One region of the Marinobacter xiaoshiensis genome, then DNA from elsewhere that is predicted to be linked to it. Evidence: predicted binding sites of a transcription regulator. Region 1 holds the regulator's gene; the other holds the start of a gene.
The links. The regulator LexA, encoded in region 1, represses DNA repair genes until DNA is damaged. The targets are predictions, from matches to a motif close to CTGTNTNNNNANACAG.

Region 1 (15,140 bases):
GGATGCCCACATCCATGGATTGGCGTACAGGAGCGCGGTTAAGAGGGTTGATAATGTCGCCGGTAAGTGGAACACGGGCTTCAGCCTGCAACGGCCCCTTGCCATCAAGGGGCTCGCCACTGCCATCCACTACACGGCCCAGCATAAGAGGACCAACCGGAACACGGCTGGCTGAGGATAGCCGAACTACCCTTGCACCTGGCTTAAGACCTTCAATGGCAGTCAAAGGCATGAGGTAGACTTTATCATCCTCAAACCCCACCACTTCCGCCTCAACCGTGCCGCCACCTTCGCCTTTTATCACACACCTGTCGCCCACCACCATCGGGCAGCCGACACATTCCAGCGTTAGCCCAACCATTCTGGTCAGGCGACCTGAAAGCTCAGGCTCCAGATCTGAGCGGAGATAGGCCTGATATCGATCGAGGCGGTCAGCCAGGGAGGATGTCATCAGGCTCGCCTTCGACAGGTTTATCTTCGGGGGGCGTACTGCCCTCAGTAGCCTCTTCGCTTGTTTTTTCTTCCGGAGAGCTCAGTACATCTCGCTGAAAGTCTGTCAGATCATCCATCAGCGCGCCCAATTCTTCAGGTTCGCCGCTTTCACCATTGCCGACCTGAGGCTCCAACATGCTCTGAACAGCGCGCTGAAAGCGTTTTTCGACGGTAAAGTCGACGAGACTATTGCGGGTTTCAACCCGACAGCCGCCAGGCAATACTTTGTCATCCTCTACAACAGAGGCTGTCGCTTCAAAACGCCCAGCCACTTCAACAACGGCACTGTGGTCATCCGGATGCACATAAATCCGAACATTTTCCGCCGTGGTGGGCAAGGCTTCCATGGCTCGGCGCACCACTTTACGTATCTGTGAAGAGTCGATAGTCAATTCGCGGTAAACAACGGCCCGGGCAAGCACCATGGTGAGGTTCAGCAAAGAAGTTTCAATTTCATCCTGGTGCCGACCGATAGGCACCAGCAACTCCCCCAGTAATTGTTCAAGGCGATCCAGGCTTGCGCTGACTTCCTTGCGGGTTTCGTCATAACCCTCGCTCTGGCCCCGTTCCTTCCCTTCGGCAAGCCCGGCTTCAAGGCCTTCTTTGTGGCCCTGCTCATAACCCTCAGCACGACCCTCCTGCAATCCCTGCTCTCGCCCTTCGTTAAAGCCATCGTCATGCGCAGCCTGGCGAATTTCGACGATATCGCCGGCGGTCAATGGCTTTACGTTACGTTCTTCCACACGGGCAACCTCGTTGCCACGGGCATCGAGCAACGGGAGTTCCCACCGCTCATAGGCGGTAAGTTCCTCTTTGGGAATGCGACTGAGATCTTTAAGAGGGTCTTTGGAGGAGTCTTTCATCACATCATTTCTTCACCCGCGCCGCCCAGCGTGATTTCTCCCGCTTCGGCCATGCGACGGGCAATGTTAATAATGTCTTTCTGAGCGGATTCCACTTCGCTCACCCGCACAGGGCCTTTCGCTTCCAGATCGTCCTGCAGCAGCTCGGCTGCACGCTTGGACATGTTCTTGAATATTTTTTCCTGCACTGCGTCATCAGCGCCCTTGAGGGCAACAACCAGCACTTCTGAAGACACTTCTCGCAGCAACGCCTGAATACCCCGGTCATCAATATCCTTGAGGTTATCAAACACAAACATAAGGTCTTCGATTGTTGTGGCGAGGTCCGGGTCCATATCCTTGATGGAATCCAGCAGGCTGCCTTCAATACTGCGATCCATAAAGTTCATAATGTCCGCCGCGCGCTTTATACCGCCTATGCGACTGGTCTGGGCCGCCGACCCGCCGGAGAACTGCTTTTCCAGAATATCGTTTAGCTCTTGCAGGGCCTGGGGCTGAATACTTTCGAGCGAAGCCACCCGCATCATTACGTCGAGACGTACCTTTTCATCCAGGGTTGCCAATATTTCGGCAGCCTGGTCCGGATCAAGGTAGGAGATAACTATGGCCTGAATCTGCGGATGCTCATAGCGGATAATATCACCGACAGCTCTTGGCTCCATCCATTTAAGCGTGTCCAGGCCGGTGGTATTGCCACCGATAAGAATGCGATCAATCAGGCTCGCAGCTTTATCGTCACCAAGAGCCTGTGTCAGCATGGCGCGAATATAATCATCATTGCCAACGCCAAGCCCGGTCTGGCCACCCACTGCATCCACAAACTGATTGAGCACATAGGTTACATCGCCTTTGCTCACATCCTTCATCTGAGCCATGGCAACACCTACCCGCTGGACCTCTTTGGGCCCCATATGCTTAAGCACTTCAGCAGCATCTGCCTCGCCCAGAGACATCAGCAGAATCGCCGCCTGCTCTACCCGAGGAATTTTCCTCTGAGGCGCTTTAGGTGCATCAGCACCTGGCGCTCCGGATTGATCAGTCATCAACATTCACCCACTGGCGCATCACCTGAGAAACCCTCGCCGGATCTTCGGCAATCAGGCCTTTAAGAGCATTCAGTTGTCTATCATAGCTGTCTGTCGCGCCCGGCAAAAGCAAGTCGTCCTGCGAGGTCAATGCTTGTCGCAAAGCATCGTTTCCACCCTCGTCATCATAACCATCCAAATCGGAATCCCCACTCCGGGCACGCTGAGCGCCACCAGACAGGCTCTTCAATGTTGGACGCAACAGGCCTAGCACCAATACCAATATCACCAGACCAGCCAAAACCTGCTTCATGAGATCCCAAAACCAGGGCTGTTCCCAGAACCCGGGAGTTTCAAACTCGTAAGCTTCTTCCGGGGCAAACGCTGTATTCATTACAGTTACACTGTCACCCCGTGCAGCAGAATAGCCTACAGCATCCCGCACAAGCATGCTCAGGCGCTGCAATTCCTGCTCGGGCCAGGCTTCATAGGTTACCGCGCCGGTATCCGGATTGACCACTTTCATGTCGTCAACAGCCAGTGCTACCGTTACACGCCTTACGCGCCCCAACTCCTGCCGCGTGTAACTGACGGTACGGTCCATCTCATAATTTCGTGTTGTTTCCTTGCGCACATTCACTGGCGGCTGCGCTGGTACTCCATCCTCTGCAGCGCCCGCTTGAGCATTAACCTGTTCAGGCACTGTGGCGTTAGCGGGAGGCTGATTAGACAGAGCACCCGGCACACCACCGTTAAATCCGGCAACGCGCTGCTCTGTTAAATCGCGCTCGCTGCGCACAGCTTGCTGCTCCGGATTAAACAGCTCCTCTGCCTGCTCAACTGAGGAAAAATCCAGATCTGCAGAGACTTCGGCCCGGTACCGGCCTTCGCCAACAATAGGTGCGATTAAAGAGGCAACGCGGCGCGTAAGACGCTCTTCCAGGCGCGAGGTGTACTCGTATTGATCCTGCATGCGCTCGCCATCGCCGCGAGTGGTTTTACCAGTCAGTAAATTCCCGTTCTGATCAACAACCGTGACATGGTCCTTGTTCATCATTGGAATACTGCCGGCTACCAGATTCACGATCGCTGCAATCTGTTCCTGCTCTGGACGGCGCCCTGCAAAAACTTCCAGAAACACCGAGGCGGTAGGATCACGGGCATCCCGCACAAATACAGAACGCTCGGGTATAGCCAAGTGAACCCTGGCAGCGCGCACGCCACGCATACTGCTGATGGTGCGCGCCAGTTCGCCTTCAAGGCCACGGCGGTAGCTGACCGTTTCCATAAACTGGGATGTACCCAGGCCGCGATCTTTGTCGAGCAGTTCGTAACCCATGGTTTTTTGATCTGTAACGCCCTCGGCCGCCAATTTAAGCCGGGCTGTATATACCTGCTCGGAAGGCACCAGCAGAGCACCAGTGCGCGTATCCATTTTATAATCGATACCATTACTGTCGAGAATGGTGGTTACGTCCTGAGGGTTGTACGCAGACAAGTCCCCCACCACTGGCTGATAGTTCGGCTCCTGCGCCCAAAGTACAACTGCGAGGCCCAGTGCAACACTGGCAGCAAGCCCCACCATAAGGCCAACCTGTCGCAGCAGGTTCAGGCGGTTAAAGCCCATAAACAAGTCACTGCTGCTTTCGGAGCCACCGCCACCCTGCGTGGCTGGCATATTCGGGACTGTTTCTGCGGGAACGCTGGCCATGTCTGTGCTCCGTTATCAGATTGGCATATTCATGATGTCTTCGTACGCCCTGACCACCCGGTTACGCACCTGGGTTAAGGCCTCAAAAGACACCGTAGATTTCTGGGCTGCAATCATCACTCGGGTAATATCCACAGTGGGGTCGCCCATATCGTAGGCCGTACGCAATGAATTGGCTTCCTGCTGAACCTCGTTCACATTGTTAACGGCCTTGCTCAGCATGTTACCGAAGCTGCTTGTCTCCTGGGTTTGATCAACCTGTCGCGGCCCATCAATACGGCCACGTACTGATAAATCCTGGTCAACACGCTGGTTCTGATTCATTTGCGAACGCAGTGCGCGGATATCGGAAAGAACACTGTTGATGTCGGCACGCTGAACCATAACTTTCTCCTGACACCACCCCGACAGGGGCTGGCTTGCTGATCTAACTGTATTGATTAAGTCTAAGCAATGGTCAGGCCAGGATTACTTTACCCTTAATTTACATAATGTTATGAGCGCCAACTAAAGACAGACGTTCCACAGCGACAGAGTTTTGACAGAATTAAATTACCCACAATACCTGTGGATAAGATTGTTAACACAGCAAGGACAGGTCACCTACAACACCGCGAAATGGGGCCTGCAGAGAACTGGTGCGAAATTGAACAGTATGAGGCACGCAGCCATAAAAAAGGCACCCATAGGGTGCCGAATGAAGGGGTACTACGATAATTCGGTTTTACGCCATAGCCAGCTCAGCATCCAGGTCTATTCCGGCATCGCGCATCTGAGCCAACTTGTATCTCAGTGTTCTGGGGCTGATACCCAACTGTTCCGCCGCCCTGTTGCGGCGACCCCGCTCACTTTTTAGCGTCTGGATGATGATACGAAACTCTTGCTGGCGCAGATCATCTCCCAAGGTCCCCGCTTCAACCATGGCAGGGGCGGGGTCGTCTGTTTCATGGACTCGTGATGAAAATGCTGCCGAAGCAGGCTGCCCCTGATGTTGCGGAAAAGATTCTTCAATACCAGCTGCAACCGTTGCCGGGGCTGCTGATACAACCGCGTGGCCATCGAAGCGTCCGCTTGTGCCCATATCGAGACACAGGTCGCCCGCGTGAATCACGTTACCCTGATGCAGAACCAGAGAGCGCTGGATGGCATTATCCAGCTCCCGCACGTTGCCAGGCCAGCTGTGTTGAACCAGAGCGTTGCGGGCATCCGCAGCAAAGCTGATGCCGGTCAGTTTCATCTTGCGACAGTGCTTCTTCAGCAAATAGGTTGCCATGGGCAATATATCCAGAGGACGCTCCCTCAATGGCTGCCAATGCATAGGGAATACACTCAACCGATAGTAAAGGTCTTCCCGGAACCGACCTTCCCGCACAAAATCTGCCAGATCCCGGTTGGTGGTCGCAATTACGCGCACATCCAGGGAGATGGTTTTGCGCCCGCCTACCCGCTCCACTTCCCGCTCTTGCAGAACACGAAGCAATTTGGATTGCAGAGCCGGATCCATCTCTGACACTTCATCCAGTAAAATCGTTCCGCCATTAGCTTGTTCAAATTTACCTGGGGCTGATGCAATCGCACCGGTAAAGGCACCTTTTTCATGGCCGAACAGAATCGCTTCAAGCATGTTCTCGGGAATAGCCGCGCAGTTAATGGCCACAAACGGCTGTTCCGCCCGGGGCGACTGCTGATGGATGTACCTGGCCAGCACTTCTTTACCGGTACCGCTCTCGCCGGAAATCATCACCGTAGAATCACTGCCAGCCACCTTGGCTGCCAGTTGAAATATGCGCTTACTGGCGGGGTCTTCAGCTACTGGCTCATCGCCAGACTTCGGGCGACTGCCGCCGACTACCTTGGTAACGGCATCAACCAACACCTTGGGCTCGAATGGTTTCACCAAATAATCCACTGCACCGGATTGCATGGCAGAAACCGCGTGGCTGATTTGGCCGTAGGCTGTGATCAGCATCATCGGCAAGCCCGGGTACAGCCGCTGCACCTCTCCCAGCAATTTATGGCCGGAGAGGCCGGGCATGTTTACATCGCTGACCACCATATCGACCGGCGCCTCTGCCAGACGCACCAGCGCCTCATGGGCATTGGAAGCTTCGCGCACGCGGAACTTTGCCAACTCCAGAGTGGTTACCAGCGCCTCCCGCAGGTCACGGTCATCTTCAACAATCAGTATCTGGGCCTTGGCCATGGTTGCCTCCGATTAAACGGTCTTACGAGAAAGGTTACGGGAAGGGCTACGCAAAAGCGGCAGACGCAGAGTTGCAACAGCACCGCCCTGCTCTGGCGAATCAATAGAAAACTGCCCTTGATGCGCTTTGACAACGGCCTGCACAACCGCCAGGCCAAGCCCGGTGCCGTGAGATTTCGTTGTGTAAAAAGCTTCTGCAAGCCTGCCAGCTTCTGCCTTGGCAAAGCCCGGGCCGTTATCCAGAACACGAATCAGTAGCTCGCCCGCGTCCAAAGTAACCTGAACAGCTACGGCGGTTGCACCCGCTTCAAGACTGTTATTCACCAGATTGGTACAGGCGCCCACCAACGCATCCCGGTTACACATCAACCGACAATCCGCTGGCACATCATTCTTTAGCATCACATCCGAACCGGATGCTGGCTTGATTCCATCCAGTGCAGATTCCAGAGCCGAAACCAGTGTTGCGGCAGAAAGCTCCTCCGCCAACCGGGTTTCGCCCCGGGCAAAAATCAACATATCCCGCACCTGCTGCTCCAGGTGGGTAAGCCTTGACATCAAGCGGGATGCACAACGCTGGCGCATCTCCTCATCCAGATCATCCTGGGTTAAGTGACCGCCATAGAGAATAGCCGCAGACAAAGGGGTACGAATCTGGTGCGCAAGCGACGCAACCATCTTGCCCATGGCGGAAAGCCGCTGTGCGTGAGCAAGCTGTGATTGCAGATGACGGGTTTCTGTCTGATCGGTCAGCAGAATCAGCTGCCCTGGCTGGTTTTCCATGGTACGAATTTCAATGCTCACCCGGCGCCCATCTTTCAAAGACACCTCGTGACCATCATCCCGGCGTGGCGAGAAACAACGGCGAATCACATCCACCCAGCGCTCACCGTCCAAAGGCTCACCCAACAACGCAGCCGCTGCCGGATTACTCTGGGACACCACACCCTGACTATCCAGAACCACCACACCCGCTGGCAGAGCTTTCAAAAGAGTAGAAAGCCGATCAGCCAACTGCTCCTTCTCTTCCAGCTCCTGCTGACGCTGCAGAGACTCCTGGCTCAATTCGCCAGACAACTGGTTAACCCGCGACTCCAGCGTGCGATATGAATCGGTAATCTGCCGCGACATCTGGTTAAACATCTCCAGCGCAGAATCCACCGCCTCATCATCCTGCTGCGGAAACAACGCCCTAACCTTATCGTTAGCATCCGCCGCCGCATTGGCCTGGGCCTCATGCTCCACCGACTGAATGACAAACTGTGCCTGACTCATAACCTGACTCCCGATTAACCCGTCACACCGGGCCACACCCTTCGGATGATTCGTTTGCAGATTACAAAGCGAGCTTCGTGCCAACTAGGCTTTTATCATATAAATCAATGAACAGGATTAACCGAAGAAAGGTGAACGACGGGTTTACGTCGTCCAGAAACGAGAAAACGCCAAAGGCCGAAAACCTTTGACGCCTTATTGTCACAAGAAAAAAGAAGGCTACTCAGGACTCCTCAGACTCCTCCTCCCGAAGCCCATACTTCCGAACCTTCTCAACCAGAGTAGTCCGCCGAACCCTGAGCTTCTCAGCCGCCCGAGCAACCACCCCGCCAGCTTCATCCAATGCCTGCTGAATCAACTGCCGCTCAAGGTTCGATAAATAATCCTTGAGATCAATGCCATTCACCGGCAACAAAGCAGGAGCATCCAGCCCAACCAATCCGGGAATGCCAGACGGCATGCCCGAATCCTCAACGGGCCGGTTCTCATCAAAGTCATCCACATACCGGAACTTCTTGGGCAACTCCTGCACACCGATTACCGAGTATGGGTGCATAATCGCCAGCCGCTCTACCAGGTTCGCAAGCTCCCGTACGTTACCCGGCCAGTCGTGCCGGCACAGACTCATGATCGCCGCCGAATTCATTCGTAAAGAGCCGCGCTTCTCTTTCTCCATGCGGGAAATCAGCTCATTAATCAGCAGCGGAATATCCTCCACCCGATCCCGCAATGACGGCACCTCAATGGGGAACACGTTCAGCCGGTAATACAGATCTTCCCGGAACTCACCGGTTTCGATCATATCCTCAAGGTTCTTGTGGGTTGCAGCAATCACACGAACATCGGCAGAAATCGTACGGTTACTGCCAACACGCTCGAATGTACGCTCCTGCAAAACGCGTAGTATTTTCACCTGCATGTTAAGGGGCATATCGCCGATTTCATCCAAAAACAGGGTGCCACCTTCCGCCATCTCAAAACGCCCGACCCGCGCCGTAATGGCACCGGTAAATGCGCCTTTCTCATGGCCGAAAAGTTCACTCTCCAGCAGCTCCGCCGGAATGGCACCACAGTTTACAGGCACAAATGGCTTGTCACGGCGAGATGAGTAGTAATGGAGATTTCTGGCAACAACTTCTTTACCGGTACCAGACGGCCCGGTAATCAGCACGCTCACGTCCTTATCGGCCACTTGCTCCATCAGCTGGCGTACTTGCTGCACCTTGCGACTGGTACCAACCAGGCTGCGGAACAGCTGCAGCCCCCGCTGCTCACCACGCTCTTTGGAACGCCGGAACTGATCGCTGTAGATTTGCGCACGGTACAGGGAGTCAACAAACTTGGTGTAATTAAGCGGCCATTCCATACGGGCAATAACGCGTGAGGCATCTGTCTCCGCGAGACCTTTGAGTAAAGGGTCGCCAACCGTGAGGAAAGGCACGCCCTGCACTGCCTTACACACTTTTTCGATTGTGCTGACGATATTCGGGTCTTCCCCGTTTACCACGACAACCGAAATGTCCGCCAAACTTTCTGCATCGCCAGATTCAAGGAGCGCCAAGGCTTCGTCGCCTGCTAAAACCTGCTCCTCGCCTACGAACTCCAGAATAGTCGCCAGATCCCGACGCCTCGACTCGTCCTCACTCAGCACCAGCACCTTGTTATTTTTGGACATTCACAAACATCTCTTTGGGGGATATGTGCGGTATTTAAGACTGTAAACACAGAAGAGTCAATTTTATGACGCTATTTTGGCTGGGTTGTTGAAACGTTGTGATAGGCTTTGGCAGCACTGCGGTTTCGATTCACACCTTTCAGAGCCTGTTCCGCTTCAGCCTTGGCTCGGGTGGCACCCTCACCCGCTGCGTCCATAAACTGGCGCAACTCTTCAAGCCGAGTGCGAACCAGTTCCGGATCGGCCTTCCCGGCTTCCAGCGAGGCCATCAGGGGTTCTATTGTAGGCTTTACCTGCTCGTTAAGCCGCACCAGGGCATCCCAATCCTGGTCTGCGAGTGCGTGACCCAGGTCTGCCATAAGCTGATCGAAGCTATCCAGGTAGGCCTGGAGTTCTGAAGAAGGGGGATTCTGAGGGTCGGCCATAACCTGTTCTCCTGGAAATAAGGGATAGAATACGGGCGACCCGGTCAAGCCGCTGGCTAGCGCCAGCAACTCAACCGTTTACACTGAAATCAGCGGCGAGCGTCTCGCCTTGCTGAGGAAGCCGTAAATTCGCTGCCCCGAAACCCGGGCTCGAAATTATAAGCGGGATAGTTATTGTTCAAACCATCAACATAATAACGCTTCGCCTTGAGGTCGTAGGTCATTTCCATGGTAGTCCAGAATACTGGCACCTGGTAATAACTGATGTTGTGGGCCTCGGAAACACGCCACAAATTGCCCGCCTCGTCATACTCTTCGGACATCAGGATTTGCCAACTGTCTTCATCCACATAGAAAACACGACGGTCATAAATGTGCTTGATGCCGGTGCGGCGAGTTGCCTCGACTACCCATACCCGGTGCAGTTCGTAGCGGGTCAGCTCCTGATTGATATGCCCGGCACGGATGACATCACCCGGCTTGACCGACTCATCATGCAGCTTGTAAGCATTGTAGGGCACAAACATTTCCCGCTTACCCTTCAACTCCCAGTCGTACTGGTTGGGCGCACCGTTATACATATCTTTCTGATCGACCGAGCGCAGAGAAGAAGAGTTCGGCAAGTCTGTTTCATACGCCAGGTTCGGCGAGCGCCTCAGGCGTCGGGATCCGGCGTCATAACGCCAAGCCAGCCGCGGCGAGCGCACCTGATCGAGGGTTTCATGCACCAGTGTGATTGTTCCAGCCAAGGTAGAAGGTGAAATTGTATCGGTCTTGAGATAGAAGATTTTGTTATCTATATCAGCAAGCACCGCCCCTTCCTTGCTGTAAGGGAAGTAGTAGTCGTAGTGATTAACTACAGGGTTGTAGGAGCCATCCACCTGGGGCGTTGCAGAGGCACTCCGGAAGGATACCTCTTCACCGCGATACCGCAAAATGTGGTTCCACATCACTTCAAGCCCGGTTTTCGGAATGGGAAACGGGCTTGTCATAATAGTGTTGCGCACGCCATTTCCGTTATCCAGCACCTCCGCAGTCAGAGCATTCTCATAGTATTTCTCGTACACATTCTCAGGAAATGCTGCTGTACGGCGAGTCTGGTAAACCGGCATAAAGAAATTCGGGCCGTACTGGCTCAGCATTTTAATGGAGCCTTCAGAGAGCCTGTCTTTGTAGAGGTGCATGTTGCTCGCAGTGATTACGAACAAGGTTTCGTCTTGGGGAAATGGATCTATCTCAACCTGGCCCTTACGCCAGTTAGCAGGCGCCTCACTCAGCCCGCCGGTCCACTCGGGAATGCTACCGGAGGCATTGCTTGCCCGCTCAGCACCAACCGGCGTCAAATCCCGTTTTAGCCGTTCTGCTTCAGCTACCGTTACTGCTGACAGCACCTGGCCGGTATACCCAACCAAAAGAACTGCCATACATGCGACTAATCGGCTCCGCATTCCATACCCCTCCAGACAAACCAATAACCCAAGACGAAGCATGCTTTTTGCCAAATTCAAACGCCCGTTTCAAGTCATTAATTGTGTTTTATTGTCACTTGGGACCAAGTCTGCAGGGGGGTAAAGAAATCTGCAAACCAAAATGGTAGAATGGCGGATTAATTAAGGTGAGCGCTCGATGGCTTCTCAATGGTATTCGCTGGTTTCACAAAAATTGTTTCTTGCCAGCACGTTACTTGATGTCGCGGCTCAAGCGGCTGCTACAGGAAGCTCGGCGCCAACGCAAAAACTGCAGCAGGAAGCAGCAACACAAGGCTCTATCGAACTGCTGCTGAGAGCGAAACAATTATTACTGGCAATGATTGCCAGGCTTTACCAGAAACGCCCGAATAGGCCTTTGTCCCTCGCGGAACTGGCCAATCTTATTGGCGATGAGGCCACGGAAATAGAGTTTCTTACAACTCTTGAACGGGACAGCAGAAGCTGGTGGAGCCACCTTGATCAGCTCGAGACTGCTCAGAACAACCCACCAGCGACACGGAAGACGGTTAACTCAGAAAACATTATTGCCGTCTCAGCAGAAACCGGGCCAGACCGATCAGCCCAAGCTCTCAGAAAAACTCTGAAAGCCATAAAACAGTTTACCGACAACCTGGAAGCGCAACACGGCGAGTGGTAATCCCTCCCAATACACACTTACAGGTTCTCAACATTAAAAGGTTATTGAAATGTCACCATCGTTTTTCGAAATTGTACAACTGAACAACGGCGATTATGCCCTTCGCCGCATCGACGACGACAGCGCGCCATTAGTCAAAATTTCATTTTCGGATGAAGCCCGTGAAATGATGGGAGATCGGGATATGTCTGTGGCCAAAGCCATGATTGCGGCGGGTATAGAAGCTGCCGGGACTGTGTCTCACGACATTGACTGGGAAGACGACGAACTGGACGTTTCAGACGCCCAGCCCGCATACACACTGCATTAAAACCGGACTCAACGCTGCCTGAGAACGACCCCGTGGCTGTTGCCTTTAGCAGCCGCTTCCTGCAAGGAAGCAAATGCTGTTTTACCCAGCTTCCCCGTCCACATAACCACCGCATGACAGGTACCCGCGCTTAGTGCTATCTCAGCAAGCTGACGAGCCGGGTACTCAGCGGTAGAACGCAAAACCAGCAGTTCACCGGTAATGATACCGTGCATCTTTTGCCACTTACTCACCAGCGCCTGGGGCGGGTCTATCCACGCCAACCAGCGCTTCTCCTGGTTCAGCTGAGTCAGCATTGGCAATAGCAGTTGAAAGTTCTCTACCTGCCCCTCCGGCAGAATGATTTCCGTTACATTTCCAGCCGGCGCAGGACTTTCCACATCAGGCTTGCGCCGCGTCCGGATAACCGTGCGCTGCTTCGGGGCTGTGTATTCCGGTACCAGGCCAGGCATAACGCTCTGCTGCCACGCAATATTCTGATTAAAGCTTAGCTGTTCCATATATTTACCCGCCTTTACAATGCGTCTGTGGTTATGCTGGCCCGATCAGTGCAGATCGGAACGCCGGATAACACCCACACCCAGCCCTTCAATAAACAATTCCTGCTCTTTCAAATCGATTTCTATCGGCGCAAACTCTTCATTTTCAGCGATCAGATAGACTTTTGAACCTTCTTTTCTAAAGCGTTTCACAGTCACTTCATCACCCACCCGGGCTACAACCACCTGGCCATTTCGAACATCCTGAGTGCTGTGCACAGCAAGCAAGTCGCCATCCAGAATCCCGATATCTTTCATGCTCATACCCCTGACACGAAGCAGATAGTCAGCAGAAGGCGAGAAAAACTCCGGCTTGAGCGTGCAATGGTCTTCAACGTGCTCCTGGGCCAGAATCGGACTGCCCGCCGCTACCTGACCAATAACCGGCAAACCGGGGTCTTCGGCAACTTCAGGCAACCGGATACCCCTGCTGGCACCCGGAACCATTTCGATGGCACCCTTACGCGCCAATGCACGCAAGTGCTCTTCCGCCGCATTCGCAGAACGGAAACCCATCTCTGTCGCAATTTCTGCACGTGTAGGTGGATAGCCGGTTTCGTCAACAGATCGACGAATAATTTCCAGTACCTGGGTTTGTCTTGCTGTCAGCTTCATTGTTTCGCTGCTCCGCTTGCTGCATGCAGGGCTTATACAAGCCGGGTCTTATATGTGATGGTGTATACAGTAATCCAACCATCCTGTCTTTTTATACAGTGATTTGACTATATACAGTGTTTTATCCAGTGTAAAGCCGCTCAGGTTATTTTCTTGCAGCTCCCTGACTGGTAGTGCTTTGGTAGTGTGATAGAGTGAAAAACTTCACACTCCGCCTCAGAGAGAACCATGAATAAAACCATCACCTTGAACATGCCAGACGTAGTCAAAACCGCCGACGGGAAAGAGCGCAGGGTGGGTGTGGAGATTGAATTGTCCGGGTTGGGATATCAGGAGTTAGTTGACCTGGCCGGGGAGTTGTTGGGCGGCGTTGCAAAACCGCAGTCCCGCTATGTGAGCACGCTTGAAACCCCCTTGGGCAGTTTCATCATTGAACTGGATTCCGACCCGATCAAAGATCTGGATCTTGCAGACGAGCGCCTTCCCCAACCCATTCGGGAACTTGGCGGGCAGGCAATGGAGGTTATAGACGCAGCGGCTGAATTGATTGTGCCGCTGGAAATTGTAAGTCCGCCCATGGCTTTTTCAGACCTGCACCAGATTGAGACTCTGGTCGACGAACTCCGGGAAGCGGGTGCATTGGGCAGCAGAAACGCGATCTACTTTGCGTTCGGCTTACAGCTTAACCCTGAACTGCCAGACCTCAAGCCGACAACACTTGTGCGCTATTATCAGGCGTTTGCAGTGCTATATGATTGGCTAAAAGCTCGCCATCAACTGGATATCAGCAGAAAGTTCACCCCCTACATTGAGCCGTGGAGCAGCAAGTACACCGACCTGTTGATTGAGGACAACTACGCACCAGATCAGCGGCAAATGATGGTGGATTACCTGGAATCCAACCCTACTCGTAACCGAGCCCTTGATCTACTGCCCCTGTTTGCTCATCTCGACAAACCCCTGCTCGACGAATACGTTGAAGACCCCCGCATCAAAAGCCGGCCAACCTTGCATTACAGACTTCCGGACTGCGACATAGATAACCCTGACTGGCATTTCTCCACTGTCTGGAATGACTGGGTCGTGGTTGAGCAACTGGCCAACCACGCTGAGGATTTGAGAGAACTTCGCGCCCTGTTCATGGACAGCCGTAAAATCAGCATACGCAATCTGACCACAAGCTGGCTGGAAACCTCTACACACTGGCTCGAAAGCAAAGGCTATGTCTGAACACATCGAACCTGACGACAGCCTGCCCGGGCTGACGATAGGCATCAGCGGCCCGGCTCGAAAACGTTTTGCCCAACGCTTGATTAGCCTGGCACTTCGCCTGAAGGGTGCGCATACCTACTACATACGCCCTGGTGCCAGGGTGGATGTGTCTCTGCTTGACGGACTGGTTCTTTCCGGGGGTACCCACGTGCATCCCGAGCGTTATGGCCAGCAGCCGCAGGTAAGCGCCAAGTATGACAAAGCACGGGACACCACAGACCAACTGCTCCTGGAACAAGCAGAAGCAATAGGAATCCCGGTACTGGGTATTTGCAGAGGCGCGCAGTTCATCAACATATTCCACGGTGGCTCCCTGTGCCAGAACGTTACCCCCTTACGGGTAAACACCAGACACCGCCCTTTATTGCTGCCGATGCAAACCGTACGACTTGTCGCAACAAGCTTGCTGGGGCAGGTTATGAGAGCGCCGGTAATAGGCGCAAACCGCATACACAGCCAGGCCATAAAACAGCTTGGGAAAAACCTGAAGGTGACCGCGGTGGATAACGACCTGTTTGTTCAGGCCATTGAAAGCACTCAGGGGCAATGGCTTATGGGACTTCAGTGGCACCCTGAATACCTGCTTTACCATGCCGGGCACAGGCGCA
Region 2 (15,140 bases), on a different contig from region 1:
AGTTACAACCAGCTCTTCTTCATCAATCAGGTCGGCGATTGTGAGGTCACGCTGTGAGCTAGTTATCTCAGTGCGACGCTCATCACCAAACTCTTCTACTACGGCTTCCAGCTCTTCACGGATAACCTGCATCAAACGATCAGGGTCAGCCAGAATCTCAAGCAAGCCAGCAATTTTTTCCAGGATTTCCTTGTACTCGTTCTGGAGCTTTTCAGTTTCCAGCCCCGTCAGGCGGTGCAGACGCATATCCAGGATAGCCTGGGTCTGTTCCGGAGACATAAAGTACAGGCCATCGCGCAGGCCATAGATTTCTGGCAGATCGTCCGGGCGGCAGGCATCTTCGCCAGCACGCTCAAGCATCGCCATTACATCACCTGGCGCCCAGCCACGGGCCATCAGCTTTTCCTTGGCTTCCACAGAGCTTGGGGAGGCCTTGATCAGCTCGATCATCTCATCGATGTTGGCCAGCGCAACAGTCAGGCCTTCAAGTATGTGGCCACGCTCACGGGCTTTACGCAGCTCAAAGATAGTACGGCGAGTGACCACTTCACGGCGGTGGCGCACGAACGCATCCAGCATTTCTTTAAGGTTAAGTATTCTTGGCTCGCCGTTGATCAGCGCAACCATGTTGATACCGAATACCGTCTGCAGCTGGGTGTGCTTGAACAGGTTGTTGACCACAACCTCCGGGTTTTCACCACGGCGCAGCTCTATAAAGATCCGAATACCTTCCTTGTTGGACTCATCCCGCAGCTCGGTGATGCCTTCCAGTCGCTTTTCCTTCACCAGCTCAGCGATCTTTTCGATCAGACGAGCCTTGTTCAGCTGATACGGCAGCTCGGTGATAATAATGGCGTCACGATTGGTTTTCTTATCGGTTTCGATTTCGTGGCGGGCGCGAATGTAGATGCGGCCACGACCGGTACGATAGGCTTCAACAATGCCGGCACGGCCGTTGATGATACCTTCTGTCGGGAAATCCGGACCCGGAATGAACTCCATCAGTTCATCGCAGGTGAGATCCGGATTATCAATCAGCGCCAAACAACCATTAACCACTTCGGTCAGGTTGTGGGGCGGAATGTTGGTCGCCATGCCTACAGCGATACCGGAAGAGCCGTTCACCAGCAGGTTAGGAACCCGGGTAGGCATAACTTCAGGAATGCGCTCTGTGCCGTCGTAGTTATCAACAAAATCTACGGTTTCTTTCTCGAGATCCGCCAGCAACGAGTGTGCAATTTTTTTCATGCGGATTTCGGTGTAACGCATGGCTGCCGCGTTATCACCGTCGATAGAACCAAAGTTGCCCTGGCCATCTACCAGCGGATACCGCAGAGAGAAAGGCTGGGCCATACGAACGATGGTGTCGTAAACAGCAGAGTCACCATGCGGGTGGTATTTACCAATAACATCACCCACCACACGGGCAGACTTCTTGTAGGCCTTGTTCCAGTCGTTGTTCAGTTCGGACATAGCGAACAGAACACGACGGTGAACCGGCTTGAGGCCATCCCGCACGTCAGGAAGTGCTCGCCCGACAATTACGCTCATGGCGTAATCGAGGTAAGACTGCTTCAGTTCGTCTTCAATATTGACCGGCAGGATCTCTTTGGCTAATTCACCCATCGAGAAAGGTTCCTTTGCGTTATCTGGAAGTCGTTTCAGGGCCGCTTCCCGGCCCCATAATTATTCTTCGTCAAACCGCCAACTCTACCACAGTCGCACCCTGCTGGGGGCAACTGTGCGTCAGCCTTAATCAAATACTACCGTCTTGTTTTCGTGGGTAATCACGCGATCTTCGATATGAGAGCGCAATCCCCGTGCGAGAACATTTTTCTCTACATCCTTACCCAGACGCACCATGTCTTCGATGGTGTCGCTGTGATTGATGCGAATAACGTCCTGCTCAATAATCGGCCCTTCATCAAGGTCCTGAGTCACGTAATGGCAGGTAGCGCCGATCAACTTCACGCCGCGGCTGTATGCCTGGTGATAGGGACGTGCCCCGGCAAAGGACGGCAGAAAACTGTGATGAATATTGATCACCTTGCCTGAGTACTTTGCACAAAGCTCGGCAGGCAAAATCTGCATATAGCGCGCAAGCACCACCACATCGGCTTTGTAGCCTTCAAAAAACTCGTCGACCTGGGCAAACGCTTCTTCACGATTAGCCTTGCTCACCGGAATATGGTGGTATGGAATACCATGCCACTCCACCATGCTACGCAAATCATCATGATTGGAGATAACAGCAACAATTTCAGCGTTGATTTCATTGCTGTGCCAGCGGTACAGGAGGTCAGCCACGCAGTGGGACTCCTTGCTGCACATCAGAACCACTTTTTTGGGCTGGGCCGAATCGGCGATATGCCAATTCATGTTGAATTCCCGGGCAATCGGCGCAAATGCCGCACGGAACTGCTCAAGGCCAAACGGGATAGACTCAGCTTTGATTTCGTGACGCATGAAAAACCAACCACTATGGGTATCGGAGTGGTGGCTTGCTTCGGTTATCCAGCCATTATAAGTGGACAGAAAATTACTCACCTTGGCGACAATTCCAACCCCGTCGGGGCAGGAAATCACAAGACGGTAGGTATGCTCCATGAAAGCCTTTCCTTAACTGACAAACGGGAAAGCGGATGCGACGAAAACTCTTGCCGGAAACGGCAGCCCGAACAGGAACCCGAACAGGAACCCGAACAGGAACCCGAACAGGAACCAGGGTTAGCCGGTACGCACCCTATAAAATGACGGGCTATTATAGCCTATCTGAACATCAGAAACGAGGAATGGAGACATGGACAGAGGCCCGCACCAGCAAATTCGAAAAGCCCGACTCACTGTACCCTCAGGCAGGCTACGCGCACTCACCCTGATGGCAAGCCTGACTGTATACCTTGCAACTCTGGCATCACCGGTTTTCAGCCAGGCCATTCTGGAGGGCGAGCGCTTTTACCCCGCCAGCGCGTCTAACGGCATGGTGGCAACCAGCCACACCCTGGCTACAGAGGTAGCTCTGGACGTACTGAAAAACGGCGGCAACGCTGTGGATGCCGCTGTAACTGCCGGTTTTGCCTTGGCCGTCACCCAGCCAAGATCCGGAAACATCGGTGGTGGTGGTTTCATGTTGATCTCAAAAGGCGATGGCTCTGAACCGGAAGCCATAGATTACCGGGAAAAAGCGCCCTCAGGCGCCACTGAAACCATGTATCAGGATGAATCCGGAGAAGTGGTCAAGGATCGCAGCCGGTTTACCCACCTGGCTGCGGGTGTCCCCGGCACCGTTGCCGGCCTTGCCTTGGCACTGGAACGCCACGGCACTATATCCCTGAAGCAGGCACTGGCACCGGCAATCAAACTTGCCCGGGAGGGTTTTATTGTTCCTAAGCGCTTCAGCGAAGGTCTTGAACAAGCCCGCGAGCGGCTTCAGCGCTGGCCCGCAACCCAGGCAACTTTTTACAAGGAAGACGGCTCCGCCTGGCAAGCCGGCGAGCGTTTTCGTCAACCGGAACTGGCAGACACCCTGCAGCGTATTGCAGATGATGGCGTGAAAGGTTTTTACGAAGGGGAAACTGCACGGCTGATTGTTGAAGAAATGGAAAGGCACGGCGGCCTCATTACCCGACAGGATCTTGAAAACTATCAGCCGGCTGTGCGCGCCCCTGTGCATGGAAACTACCGGGGCTACGATATCTATTCCATGTCACCGCCCTCCTCTGGAGGCGCTCACATTGTGCAGATACTGAATGTTCTTGAAGGCTTCCCTATCTCAGAGCTGGGCCACAACTCGGCGGATACGATTCACTATATGGCCGAAGCCATGAAGCTGGCCTATGCCGACCGCTCTGAATATTTGGGCGATACGGATTATGTAGACGTGCCACTGAAAGGACTGACCAGTAAATCTTATGCCGACGAATTGCGGCAAGGCATCAAGATGGACAAGGCTCGCCCGGCGAGTGAGGTTCGTCCCGGCCAACCAGCAAGCTACGAAAGCCCTGAAACCACGCATTTTTCGGTTGTAGATAAGTGGGGCAATGCGGTATCAAACACCTACACCATCAACTTCAGTTATGGCTCAGGCATCACCGTACAAGGTGCCGGCTTTCTGCTCAACAATGAAATGGACGATTTCAGCGCCAAGCCGGGCGTGCCCAATGCCTACGGCCTGATTGGCGGCGCAGCAAACAAAGTGGAGCCTGGTAAGCGCATGCTCAGCTCCATGTCGCCCACCATTGTGCGCAAAGGTGACCGCAACTTTCTGGTCACCGGCAGCCCTGGCGGCTCGCGCATTATCACTACAACCCTGCAAGTGATCATGAACGTGATTGACCACGGCATGAATATACAAACCGCCGTCAACGCGCCACGCATACATCACCAGTGGTTGCCGGATGAAATTCGCATTGAACAAGGTATCAGCAAGGACACTATACGCCTGCTGGAAAGCCGGGGGCACAAGGTGGTCACCAACTCGGCTATGGGTGCCATTCAGAGTATTATGATTGGAGAAGATGGCACGCTATATGGCGGAGCAGACCCGAGGCGCAGCACGTCTTCGGCCATGGGCTACTAACTCAATAGACAAACTGGAGGCATCTATTATGTTTCTGTCTGTACAACTGAGCTGTTATCCCCTCAAGGATGACTATAAACAACCCATCTGGGACCTCATCGCCCGGCTGGAAGAGACCGGCCTGCAAGTTGTCGCCGGTCGTATGAGCACCGAAATCTTCGGCGAGTACGACGAAGTTATGAAGGTACTCTCAGACGCCATGAGGTGGTCATTCGAGACCTACGGAAAGTCGGTTTTTGTTGCCAAGATTATGGAGGGTGATCGGAGGCCGAAGTAATTCAAGCCTGCGTAACCAGCATATCGCTGAACAATGCCAGGCAAAACCCTAACACCGCACCAAGTGGAGGCCCCCAGTGCTTGTCCAATCGGGACTGGGGCGCTATATCCTGAAAAATCAGGTACAGAATACCGCCAGATGCCACCAGCATGATGGTTCCCAGAACCACGGGCTGCTCAGACAGGAAGAAGTACCCAAGCAACCCTGCAACCGGCCCAGCCATTGCCAGTCCAGTCATGACTGCCAGGGTTTTCCTTGATGTATAACCCGGTTTGTCCAGAAATTCGCGGTAGGCGTTAAAGCCTTCCGGCAGGTTTTGCATAGCAATCAGCACAGCCATCAAGGGCGCAAGGCTTGGGTTAACGATGATCAGCCCACCCAAGGCGGCGGCTTCGGGCACGAAATCCAGCATCACCCCTATCAACTGCGGCGATTCCCGATGATGAACGCCCAGCATCCGCTCAATCCAGAAAAACAGCAGGCCACCGGCAATAATGGCGGGAATAGCCCAGAAAGAATCGCCAATGCTCGACTGCCCTTCCGGTATCAGCACAATGGTCACGGCACCCAGCAAAATGCCCCCGCCCAAGGCGATCAGAAAGTGCCGAAACTCCTGTTCCAGCCAGTTGGGACCGATGCGTTCAACCCTTGCCAGTAATCCGCCAAGTGGGATGCAGATACCGGCAAGAGCAGTCAGGCCAACGATGTAGGCAATGTCAGAAATCATCAAAATGCCTGAATTAATTAATCAGGAGCCTTCGGAAACCCCACCAATCTTATCCTGGGTTTTGTACTCAAAGTCGCTCGCATCGTGGCGCTCATGCAGCTGGGTTTCTGGCTCACCCCAAGCGCGATTCACCATACGCCCACGCTGCACAGCCGGGCGCTTTTTAATCTCCAGTGCCCAGCGCATCACATTGGTGTAGGTGTGCGCCTCAAGAAACTCTGCGGCATCGTATACGGCGTTAGTCACCAGGGCGCCGTACCAAGGCCAGGCTGCCATATCGGCAATGGTGTACTCATCGCCGGCAATATACTGGTTATTGGCCAACTGACGATCCAACACATCCAGCTGCCGCTTCACTTCCATGGTGTAGCGGTTAATGGGGTACTCGTACTTTTCAGGTGCATAGGCAAAGAAATGTCCAAAGCCACCACCCACAAAAGCCGCACTGCCCATCTGCCAGAACAACCAATTAAGCGTTTCGGTGCGCCCTTTGATATCCGATGGCAGGAACCGATCAAATTTTTCCGCCAGGTAAAGCAGTATGGAACCAGATTCAAATACGCGAACAGCAGGATCCTGAGACCGGTCCATCAGCGCGGGTATTTTGGAGTTGGGGTTCACATCCACAAACCCGCTGCCGAACTGCTCGCCCTCATTAATGCGGATGATCCAGGCATCGTACTCCGCTTCGTTAATACCCAGCTCCAGCAGCTCCTCCAGCATTATCGTAACTTTCACACCATTTGGCGTAGCCAGTGAATAAAGCTGAAAAGGATGCTTACCAACTGGCAGCTCTTTATCGTGAGTCGGGCCAGCAATGGGGCGGTTAATATTTGAAAAAGCGCCACCGCTTGCAGACTCCCATTTCCAGACTTTGGGCGGGACGTAGCTGGAATCGCTCATAATGACGGGCTCCTTGAACACTGTTTGTTTGCTAATGAATGTATTTTGCGCCGATTTCAGAACCTTAAACAGGCCCGTTTGTGATCTTCGACAAGTCCAGGTTCACATCAAAAATTTTGCCATGAACTTTTTCAACACCAAGCCCCTTGAGTCTTGCTGTGTGCTTTTCAAGATAAGCCTGAGCCGTTTCTTCTGTTTTAAAAAGGTAAATCCCGCCAGCATCATTTTCAGATGCGTTCTCTGTCCATATTTTCCAGATAAAGCCGGGCTCTTCAGTGATAGAAACAGCAAGATCTTTTAGCGCCTCAGCCATTTCTGCACCAAAAGGACCAGTAAAAGGAAAATCAACCTGTAATAACTTTGCCATCTGATAGAACTCCTGTTTTCGGCAGACGCTGCCATAATGCTTAATAAGACATGGAACGTTCTGCCAAGCCGGCCAGGACATTCCACTATAGAAGAAAACACTTCAACAACACGATACCAACCAAAAGGGAACCTGGCGTATGCCAATGATAGGCTGGATTTTTATACTCGCTGCCCTGGGCCTGATATTGGGCAGTCTGTTCATGCTTCGGGACTCAGCCAGCAAAATGCATATTCCGAAAGACAAGCTGGAGAAAATCCGTAAGCGCAAGGCAGAGCTTGAAGCCGAGGAAAAAAAAGACGATCAGTGGTAAGCCGCGTCTGTTCTCGCAGCCATGATGAAGTCATTCTTGTGCAGCCCACCGATTGAGTGGGTCCACCAACTTATTGTCGCCTTCCCATATTCCAGCAAGATAGCCGGATGATGATTCTCTCCCTCAGCCAGCTCGCCCACCATGTTGGTAAACGCCAGAGCCTGAGCGAAATTTTTGAATTTAAATGCCCGGCGCAATTGCTCTTCGCCATCGACGCTGAGGATTTCCCAATCCTGAACGCCTTTGTGCAGTGAGCGCTTCTCCTCATCGGTTACCTTGGGGGCGCTAGCATTACACGCCTCACAATGCTGTTCAGCCAGTCCACTCATGCATAACCTCCGAGCTGATATCCGAATTTCCTACCGCTATAGATAATACAAGATGGGTCCGCTCACTCATTTTATCAACCGGCGTCTTGAAATCAGCCTCTCTTCGGAATACTGTATATTTAAACAGTATTTCGGAAATATGCCATGAGCGAGCTTATTAATACGCTAATGCAGGACGCCCGTGTCTGGCAGGGACACAGGCACAACAAAACCACTCAACCGGCAGAACCGACCGGTTACCAGGCTCTGGATAACCAGCTTGGCGGACTTGGCTGGCCCCGTGGTGCTTTGAGCGAGTGCCTGCTGGACGCGCCCGGTATCGGTGAGCTGACCCTGTTAGTGCCTCTAATGCAGAGGCTTTCGCAAGATGGCAAAACCGTGTTCTGGCTGAACCCGCCACACACGCCCTATGCCCCGGCGCTGGCGAGAGAAGGCATCAACCTGGATCAGGTCATCATGATCCACACTGAAGACAAGGGCGATTTTCTATGGACTCTGGAAAACTGCCTGCGCTCCCCGGTTACCGGCCTGGTAATGGCTTGGCCCGGCAAACTGGCTGCCCGGGAAATCCGGCGCTTGCAGTTGGCGGCTGAGGCCGGAAGCAACGTTTGCGTGCTTTTTCGTGAGCGCCATTACGCCGAACAAAACTCCCCGGCTGCCTTGCGCCTTGAGCTGGAGCCTGACCATCAGCAGAGCCTGAAAGTGAATGTAGTGAAACGTCGCGGTAGCTGGCCGGGGCAACGCTGCTCGCTTGCCATAGCTCATCGGGCAAGTCTGTCCCACCATGAAACACCCCGAGTGGTTCAAGGCCCCTGGCCTACGGCGGCACGGTAACTTCCATGCTTTGGCTGCATTTACACTTTCCTCACCTGCTACTGGATCACATTCGCCGTTCCGGTGAAAACGTCGCTGCCCTGGCGATTGTGGAGGGCTCCGGGCAACAGGTAATACAGGCCTGCCCCGCTGCCCGGGATCTGGGCGTGAAAGCTGGCATGCGGCTAAAAACGGCCATTAGTCTTGCGCCAGATCTGGGAATAGTAAGAGCAGACCAGGCACAGGAAACCCGTATTCTGGAAGACCAGGCCCTTTGGGTGTACCGCTATGCGGCTCATATTGTTCTGGTTCCGCCTAACGGTTTGCTAGCTGAAATAGGCAGTCTGCAGCGATTGTACGGCGGCCTTCCGGCAGCTTGGCGAACAATAGAAGAAGTACTGCACGAGCGTCAGCTTACTGCCTGGATGGGCATTGGCCACACCCCCTTGGCTGCGGGCCTTATCGCACGCAACGGCATGGGTGAATGCACATCTGATACAGCCCAAATCCTCCGGACTCTAGGCAGAATACCCCTGCAAGCCGCGGAGTTTGATACGCGCACCAGCACACGCTTGAAACGGCTTGGTTTGAGCACCCTTGGTGAAGTCTTCGGTTTACCCCCGGCAGAGATGGCGCGGCGGCTATCCCCCGAAACCCTGGCGACTATCCAGAAAATTCAGGGGTCAAGAGCCGATCCTCAACCCCCTTGGCAACCATCACATCACTTCCGGCAACAAGCAGACTTTGTTCAGGATATTGAACGGTCACAGGGGCTGCTTTTCCCACTGCATCGCATGCTTTCTGAACTGGAAAAAGATCTGTGTTGGCGCCAGCAGGATACCGATTGCTTACTGCTAGTGCTTCAGCACAGAAACGGGGAACCTACGCACCTTCGCATTCGTACATCCGGCCCGGAACACCGCGCGGAGGCATTTTTGAGCCTCATCACCCTACGCTTTGAACAACAGCCGCTTAAAGCTCCGGTCGCATCGTTGCGCCTGACGGTTAAACGGTTTCTAGGCCGGGAAATGCACGGCGGGCAAGATTTGCTAGGCGAAAGCCAGGACCTGAATGAAGCTTGGCACACCCTGATAAGCCGCCTGCAAGCAAGGCTTGGGGAGAATGCACTTAAACAGCTGGCACCCACGGATGACCACCGGCCCGAGCGGGCATGGAGTACCTCAGACGTGCGACGATCAAACCGCGCAACCATAGCAGCGACAGGCCAACTGCCCCGTCGCCCTCTGTGGCTTCTGCAAGGCCCACAGCCGCTAACAGAAACCCCCAAAGCCTGGTTTACCGGCCCGGAACGGATTAGCGGGGGCTGGTGGGACGGCCAGCGAGTACACCGGGATTATTACATTGCCCAATTGAACAGCGGACAACTGGCCTGGGTATTCCGGGATATGCGGGAAGGCTGGTTTATACACGGATGGTTTGGCTGATGGGCGAATCTTCTTATGCCGAACTGTTCTGCTTCAGTAACTTCACCTTCCTGACTGGAGCCTCTCATCCCCATGAGCTTGCGGAGCGCGCCGCAGAGCTTGGGTATACAGCACTGGCCATTACCGATGCCTGCTCGGTTGCGGGCATCCCCCGAGCCTGGGCAGCACTGAAAGAAAGCCCGGTTAAACTGATTACCGGGAGCTGGTTTGAGCTGGCCGACAGCCCACCCGATGCCAGCACACCCCGATTTATTCTTCTGGCCCGCACTCGCAAAGGCTATGGCCAGCTCTGCCAGTTTATAACCACCGGTCGGCGCCGGGCAGAAAAAGGCCAATATCAGCTTTTTCATAGTGATGCGGAAACCCATGCCCTGGATGACTGCCTGTGCCTGTGGTTACCGCCCTCACCGGCTGAAGCCGATGCAGATCAAGCGCTGGCCTGCGGCGAATGGTTGCTCCGGCTGTTTGAGCACCGCCTCTGGATTGCCGCCGCCCGCACCCTTGAGTCCGGTGAAGAGCAACAACTGGCCCGGGTTCGCTGGCTTTGCGAGCATTTGCGCTGCCCGGTAACCGCCACCGGCGCAGTGCACATGCACAGCCGGCAACGCCAGCCATTGCAAGATGTCTTAACTGCCCTGCGTAACCACACCAGCCTGGAAAACGCCGGCCACTGCCTGTTTCAGAACGGTGAACGATACTTGCGCCCTCTACCGGTTCTGCAACGGTTGTTTCCCGAAGCCTGGCTGAAAGAATCTTTACACATTGCTCAACAGTGCACCTTTGAGCCCGGCAGCCTGCGTTACGAATACCCTCCTGATCTCGTACCCAAGGGGGACACCCCGGCCGCCTATCTGAAGCGCTTGACCCAGGAAGGTGAACGGCGACGCTACCCGGCAGGCACACCACTGTCTGTTCAGGCCCTGATACGCAAAGAACTGGGGCTGATTTCTGAGATGAAGTACGAACACTACTTCCTCACCATCCACGACATAGTTGCCTTCGCCCGCAGCCGGGGCATTCTGTGCCAGGGCCGTGGCTCCGCTGCCAACTCCGCCGTGTGCTATTGCCTGGGCATTACCGAAGTAAACCCGGCCCAGGTCGACCTGCTGTTTGAACGTTTCATTTCCAAAGACAGAAACGAGCCGCCGGACATCGACGTGGACTTTGAACACGAATGCCGGGAAGAAGTGATTCAGTACATCTACCAACGCTACAGCCGGGAGCGGGCTGCACTGGCCGCAACCGTTATCCGCTACCGCCCAAAGAGCGCTATTCGCGACGTTGGCAAAGCCCTGGGGTTTGACCCTGCACTGGTGGAACAACTACTGGAAGGCATCGACTGGCGTGACAAAGCCACCAACTGGCGTCAGCAGATTCTCGACAAGCGCCTGACCCGCAACCCGAAAGTGGCAGACCAGTTCTTTGCTCTGGTAAACACCCTGCTCGGCTTCCCCCGGCACCTTTCCCAACACGTGGGGGGGTTCGTTATCAGTTCGGGCCCGCTGAGCGAACTGGTGCCGGTAGAAAATGCCGCCATGGCAGACCGCACCGTTATCCAGTGGGACAAAGACGACCTTGAAAGCCTGGGCCTGATGAAAGTAGACGTGCTCGCACTGGGCATGCTGACCGCCATCCGCAAAGCCCTGGAGCTGATCAGCCAGCAGAAAGGCCAGCCCTTTCGCATGCAGGACATTCCCCAGGAAGACCCGGCCACCTACAACATGCTGCAAAAAGGCGACAGCATCGGCGTATTCCAGGTGGAATCCCGCGCCCAGATCAACATGCTGCCCAGGCTCAAACCCGAAACCTTCTACGACCTGGTCATCGAAGTGGCCATCGTCCGCCCCGGCCCCATCCAGGGTGACATGGTGCACCCATACCTGCGCCGCAAGCACGGGCTTGAGCCGGTGGACTATCCCAACGACGCCATCCGTGGCGTACTGGAACGCACTTTAGGCGTGCCCATTTTCCAGGAACAAGTCATCAAGCTGGCCATGGTGGCCGCCGGATTCACCGCTGGCGAAGCCGACCAACTCCGCCGCGCCATGGCCGCCTGGAAATCCCACGGCGACATGACCCCCTTCCGGGAAAAACTCATCAACGGCATGCTGGCACGGGGCCACAATGCGGACTTTGCCGAGCGCCTATACCTGCAAATCTGCGGCTTCGGCGGCTACGGCTTCCCGGAATCCCACGCAGCCAGCTTCGCCCTGCTCGTTTACGTTTCCGCCTGGATAAAACGCCACTACCCAGCCGCCTTCTACTGCGCCCTACTCAACAGCCAGCCCATGGGATTCTACTCCCCATCGCAACTGCTACAGGACGCCAAACGCCACAACGTAGTGACACTACCTCCAGACATCAACAACAGCCAGTGGAACCACACTCTGGAAGGCCCGGACCTTCAACTACGCCTGGGCCTGAGAATCATCCAGGGATTCCCAGCCAGTGCCGCCGAGCGCCTACACCAAAACCGTCCCGAAACCGGCTACCGATCCTCCGCCGAATTACGCCGCCTGGCAGGCCTCAACCAGCGCGAAATGGAACTCCTCGCCGGCGCCAACGCCATGCCCGCCTTCGCGGCTAACCGCCACCAGGCCTACTGGCAACTCTTGGGCCACGAAAAGCCCTCAGAGCTCTTCGCTGCGGCAGAAGAAGACGAACACTACGAACTGGAAACCTGCAGCCAACTACCAGAACCCACCGAAGGCCAGAACGTCCTCGCCGACTACGCCAGCCAGGGCCTGACCCTCCAACGCCACCCACTGGCCCTGCTCCGGGAACAAGGCCACCTACAGTTCTGCCTAAGCGCCGAACAACTAAAAACCACCAAAGCCGGCATCCCGGTACAGGTAGCCGGCCTGGTAACCGGCCGCCAACGCCCCGGCTCCGCCTCCGGCGTTACCTTCGTTACCCTGGAAGACGAAACCGGCAACGTGAACGTAGTCGTCTGGCTGGAAACCGCCCGCCGGCAGCGCAAGCCGTTACTCACCGCACGGTTGTTACACGTAAAAGGCATTCTGGAAAGAGAGGGGGAGATTGTTCACGTAATGGCGGGGAAACTCTCGGACCTGAGCCACCTCATTCAGGCCCTTCCGGTTAACTCACGGGATTTTCACTAAGCTTGTGTTGCCAACGCTGAATTAAAGGGAAATATCACCGGAGTTCATAGAGTCGGTGCGGGGCCGATTTTCAGGAATGTCGGAGGCCATGGACGGCCGGAGACAAGCGCACAGGGATGTGCTCGTAGCGGTTCCTGAAAATCGGCCCCGTGCCGGCTCATACTCCCAAAGTCACGCCCCTAAAAGCAGAAAACCCCACACAAAGGCGGGGTTTTCTGTAAAGCACTACAAGAGCAACAATCAGCTAAGCAGCTTGATCATCACACCCGCAGCAACAGCAGAACCGATAACACCAGCAACGTTCGGCCCCATAGCGTGCATCAGCAGGAAGTTCTGCGGATTCGCCTCAAGACCAACCTTGTTGGAAACCCGCGCCGCCATCGGCACCGCAGATACACCGGCAGAACCAATCAACGGGTTGATCGGATCCTTACTGAACTTGTTCATCAGCTTGGCCATGAGAACACCACACGCTGTGCCCACACCAAACGCTACGATACCCAGCCCCAGAATACCCAGAGTCTGGCCATCCAGGAACTTGTCTGCCATCAGCTTCGAGCCAACAGACAAACCCAGGAAGATCGTCGTGATGTTGATCAGGGCATTCTGCGCGGTATCGCTCAGACGCTCCACCACACCACATTCGCGCATCAGGTTACCGAAGCAGAACATACCCAGCAGAGGCGCAGCATCTGGCAAGAACAGAACCACAGCGATCAGAACAACCAGCGGGAAAACAATCTTTTCACGCTTGCTGACAGGGCGCAGCTGGGACATCTTGATAGCCCGCTCTTTTTCAGTCGTCAGAGCTTTCATGATCGGCGGCTGAATCATTGGGACCATCGCCATGTACGCGTACGCAGAGACAGCAATTGCACCCAGCAGATGCGGAGCCAGGACACTGGAAACGTAGATCGACGTAGGACCATCAGCGCCACCAATGATACCGATAGCAGCGGCTTCCAGAATGGTAAAGTCCAGAATACCAAGCCAGTCAAGCAATGCGGCACCCAAAACCGTTCCGAAGATACCGAACTGGGCTGCGGCGCCCAACAGCATGGTTTTCGGGTTCGCCAGCAGCGGACCGAAATCCGTCATTGCGCCAACACCCATGAAAATCACCAGAGGACCAATGGTGCTGCCGATAACCACAGAATAGAAGTTATACAGCATGCCGTTACCGTAGCCGGCATCCTGAGCAACCGCATTAACTGCTGCCATTTCGGAATAGCTGGCTTCTTTCACGGCTACCTTGAAGGCTTCTTTCAGCTCAGGCGTAATCGCCTGACCAGCCTGATAGGCAACATCCAAAGGCGCCGCAAGCGCAGCCAAAAGCTCACCTTTACCGCCATTCAAAGCGAAATGGATTGCATTTTCCGCCGCAGTCAGAGCAAGCCCTGCCTCCGGAATATTCGCCAGAATACCGCCGAACCCGATAGGCACCAGCAACAATGGCTCAAACCCCTTGCGAATCGCAAGGAACAGAAGAAGCAGGCCAACGGCGATCATGATCACCTGACCAAACTCTATATTGAACAGGCCACTACCTGTCCATAACGTCATTAACTTATCCATGGAATGCTGGCCCTTTATGCGATTGTCAGCATTTCATCATCAGGGGAGACGGCATCACCGACCTTGATGAAGACTTCGCCGACAGTGCCGGCTTTTGGTGCACGAATCTCGGTTTCCATTTTCATGGCCTCGAGAATAATCAGCACATCGCCTTCTTCAACGGCATCACCTGGTGAAACCAGCACCTTGAAGATGTTGCCTCCCAGAGGTGCGATAACAGGCTCACCTTCGCCGGCAGCTGGAGCTGGCGCAGCAGACGCCGCAGGAGCAGATGCAGCACCGCCCTCGCCCTGAATCTGAGTGATTTCACCACCTTCAGTAACGGCAACCACGAACTTTTTACCGTTAACATCAACGGTGTAAGTTTCCGGGCCGCTGGCCTTCTTGGCCGGAAGCGCGTCTTCAGCTGTCGGCACTGGCTCAAAGGCATCCGGGTTGTTACGGTTTTCCAGGAACTTCAGTCCAATCTGCGGGAACAGAGCATAAGTCAGAACATCATCAACGGTGTTATCCGCCAGCTTGATGCCCTTCTCGCCCGCCAGCTTTTTCAGCTCGTCGGTCAGTTTGTCCATTTCCGGCTCAATATTGTCAGCCGGACGGCAAGTAATAGCCTCCTTACCTTCCAGAACCCGTTCCTGCAGCTCTTTGTTGAATGGCGCTGGCGCAGAACCATACTCACCTTTCAGGATT

Region 2: a site for LexA is predicted at 7,607-7,622, ahead of imuA (translesion DNA synthesis-associated protein ImuA). Genes of this name have one in related genera too.

The regions. Positions count from the first base shown of each region.
Region 1 is NZ_JAVMBO010000007.1:354,175-369,314, reverse strand. It holds gene fliI (flagellar protein export ATPase FliI) at 1-451, opposite strand, end outside; gene RKA07_RS05470 (flagellar assembly protein FliH) at 432-1,355, opposite strand; gene fliG (flagellar motor switch protein FliG) at 1,355-2,398, opposite strand; gene fliF (flagellar basal-body MS-ring/collar protein FliF) at 2,391-4,091, opposite strand; gene fliE (flagellar hook-basal body complex protein FliE) at 4,107-4,475, opposite strand; gene RKA07_RS05450 (sigma-54-dependent transcriptional regulator) at 4,816-6,294, opposite strand; gene RKA07_RS05445 (sensor histidine kinase) at 6,307-7,569, opposite strand; gene RKA07_RS05440 (sigma-54 dependent transcriptional regulator) at 7,793-9,244, opposite strand; gene RKA07_RS05435 (SOS cell division inhibitor) at 9,316-9,669, opposite strand; gene RKA07_RS05430 (DUF1329 domain-containing protein) at 9,759-11,117, opposite strand; gene RKA07_RS05425 (DUF6586 family protein) at 11,296-11,796, shown strand; gene RKA07_RS05420 (hypothetical protein) at 11,846-12,106, shown strand; gene RKA07_RS05415 (cell division inhibitor SulA) at 12,115-12,606, opposite strand; gene lexA (transcriptional repressor LexA) at 12,652-13,260, opposite strand; gene RKA07_RS05405 (amidoligase family protein) at 13,489-14,490, shown strand; gene RKA07_RS05400 (gamma-glutamyl-gamma-aminobutyrate hydrolase family protein) at 14,483-15,140, shown strand, end outside.
Region 2 is NZ_JAVMBO010000010.1:206,663-221,802, forward strand. It holds gene gyrA (DNA gyrase subunit A) at 1-1,626, opposite strand, end outside; gene purU (formyltetrahydrofolate deformylase) at 1,753-2,607, opposite strand; gene ggt (gamma-glutamyltransferase) at 2,801-4,579, shown strand; gene RKA07_RS08560 (YkoF family thiamine/hydroxymethylpyrimidine-binding protein) at 4,608-4,856, shown strand; gene RKA07_RS08565 (ZIP family metal transporter) at 4,858-5,583, opposite strand; gene yghU (glutathione-dependent disulfide-bond oxidoreductase) at 5,605-6,486, opposite strand; gene RKA07_RS08575 (monooxygenase) at 6,551-6,853, opposite strand; gene RKA07_RS08580 (DUF2897 family protein) at 6,999-7,166, shown strand; gene RKA07_RS08585 (4a-hydroxytetrahydrobiopterin dehydratase) at 7,157-7,495, opposite strand; gene imuA (translesion DNA synthesis-associated protein ImuA) at 7,640-8,329, shown strand; gene RKA07_RS08595 (Y-family DNA polymerase) at 8,335-9,753, shown strand; gene RKA07_RS08600 (error-prone DNA polymerase) at 9,753-12,875, shown strand; gene RKA07_RS08605 (sodium ion-translocating decarboxylase subunit beta) at 13,116-14,450, opposite strand; gene oadA (sodium-extruding oxaloacetate decarboxylase subunit alpha) at 14,465-15,140, opposite strand, start outside.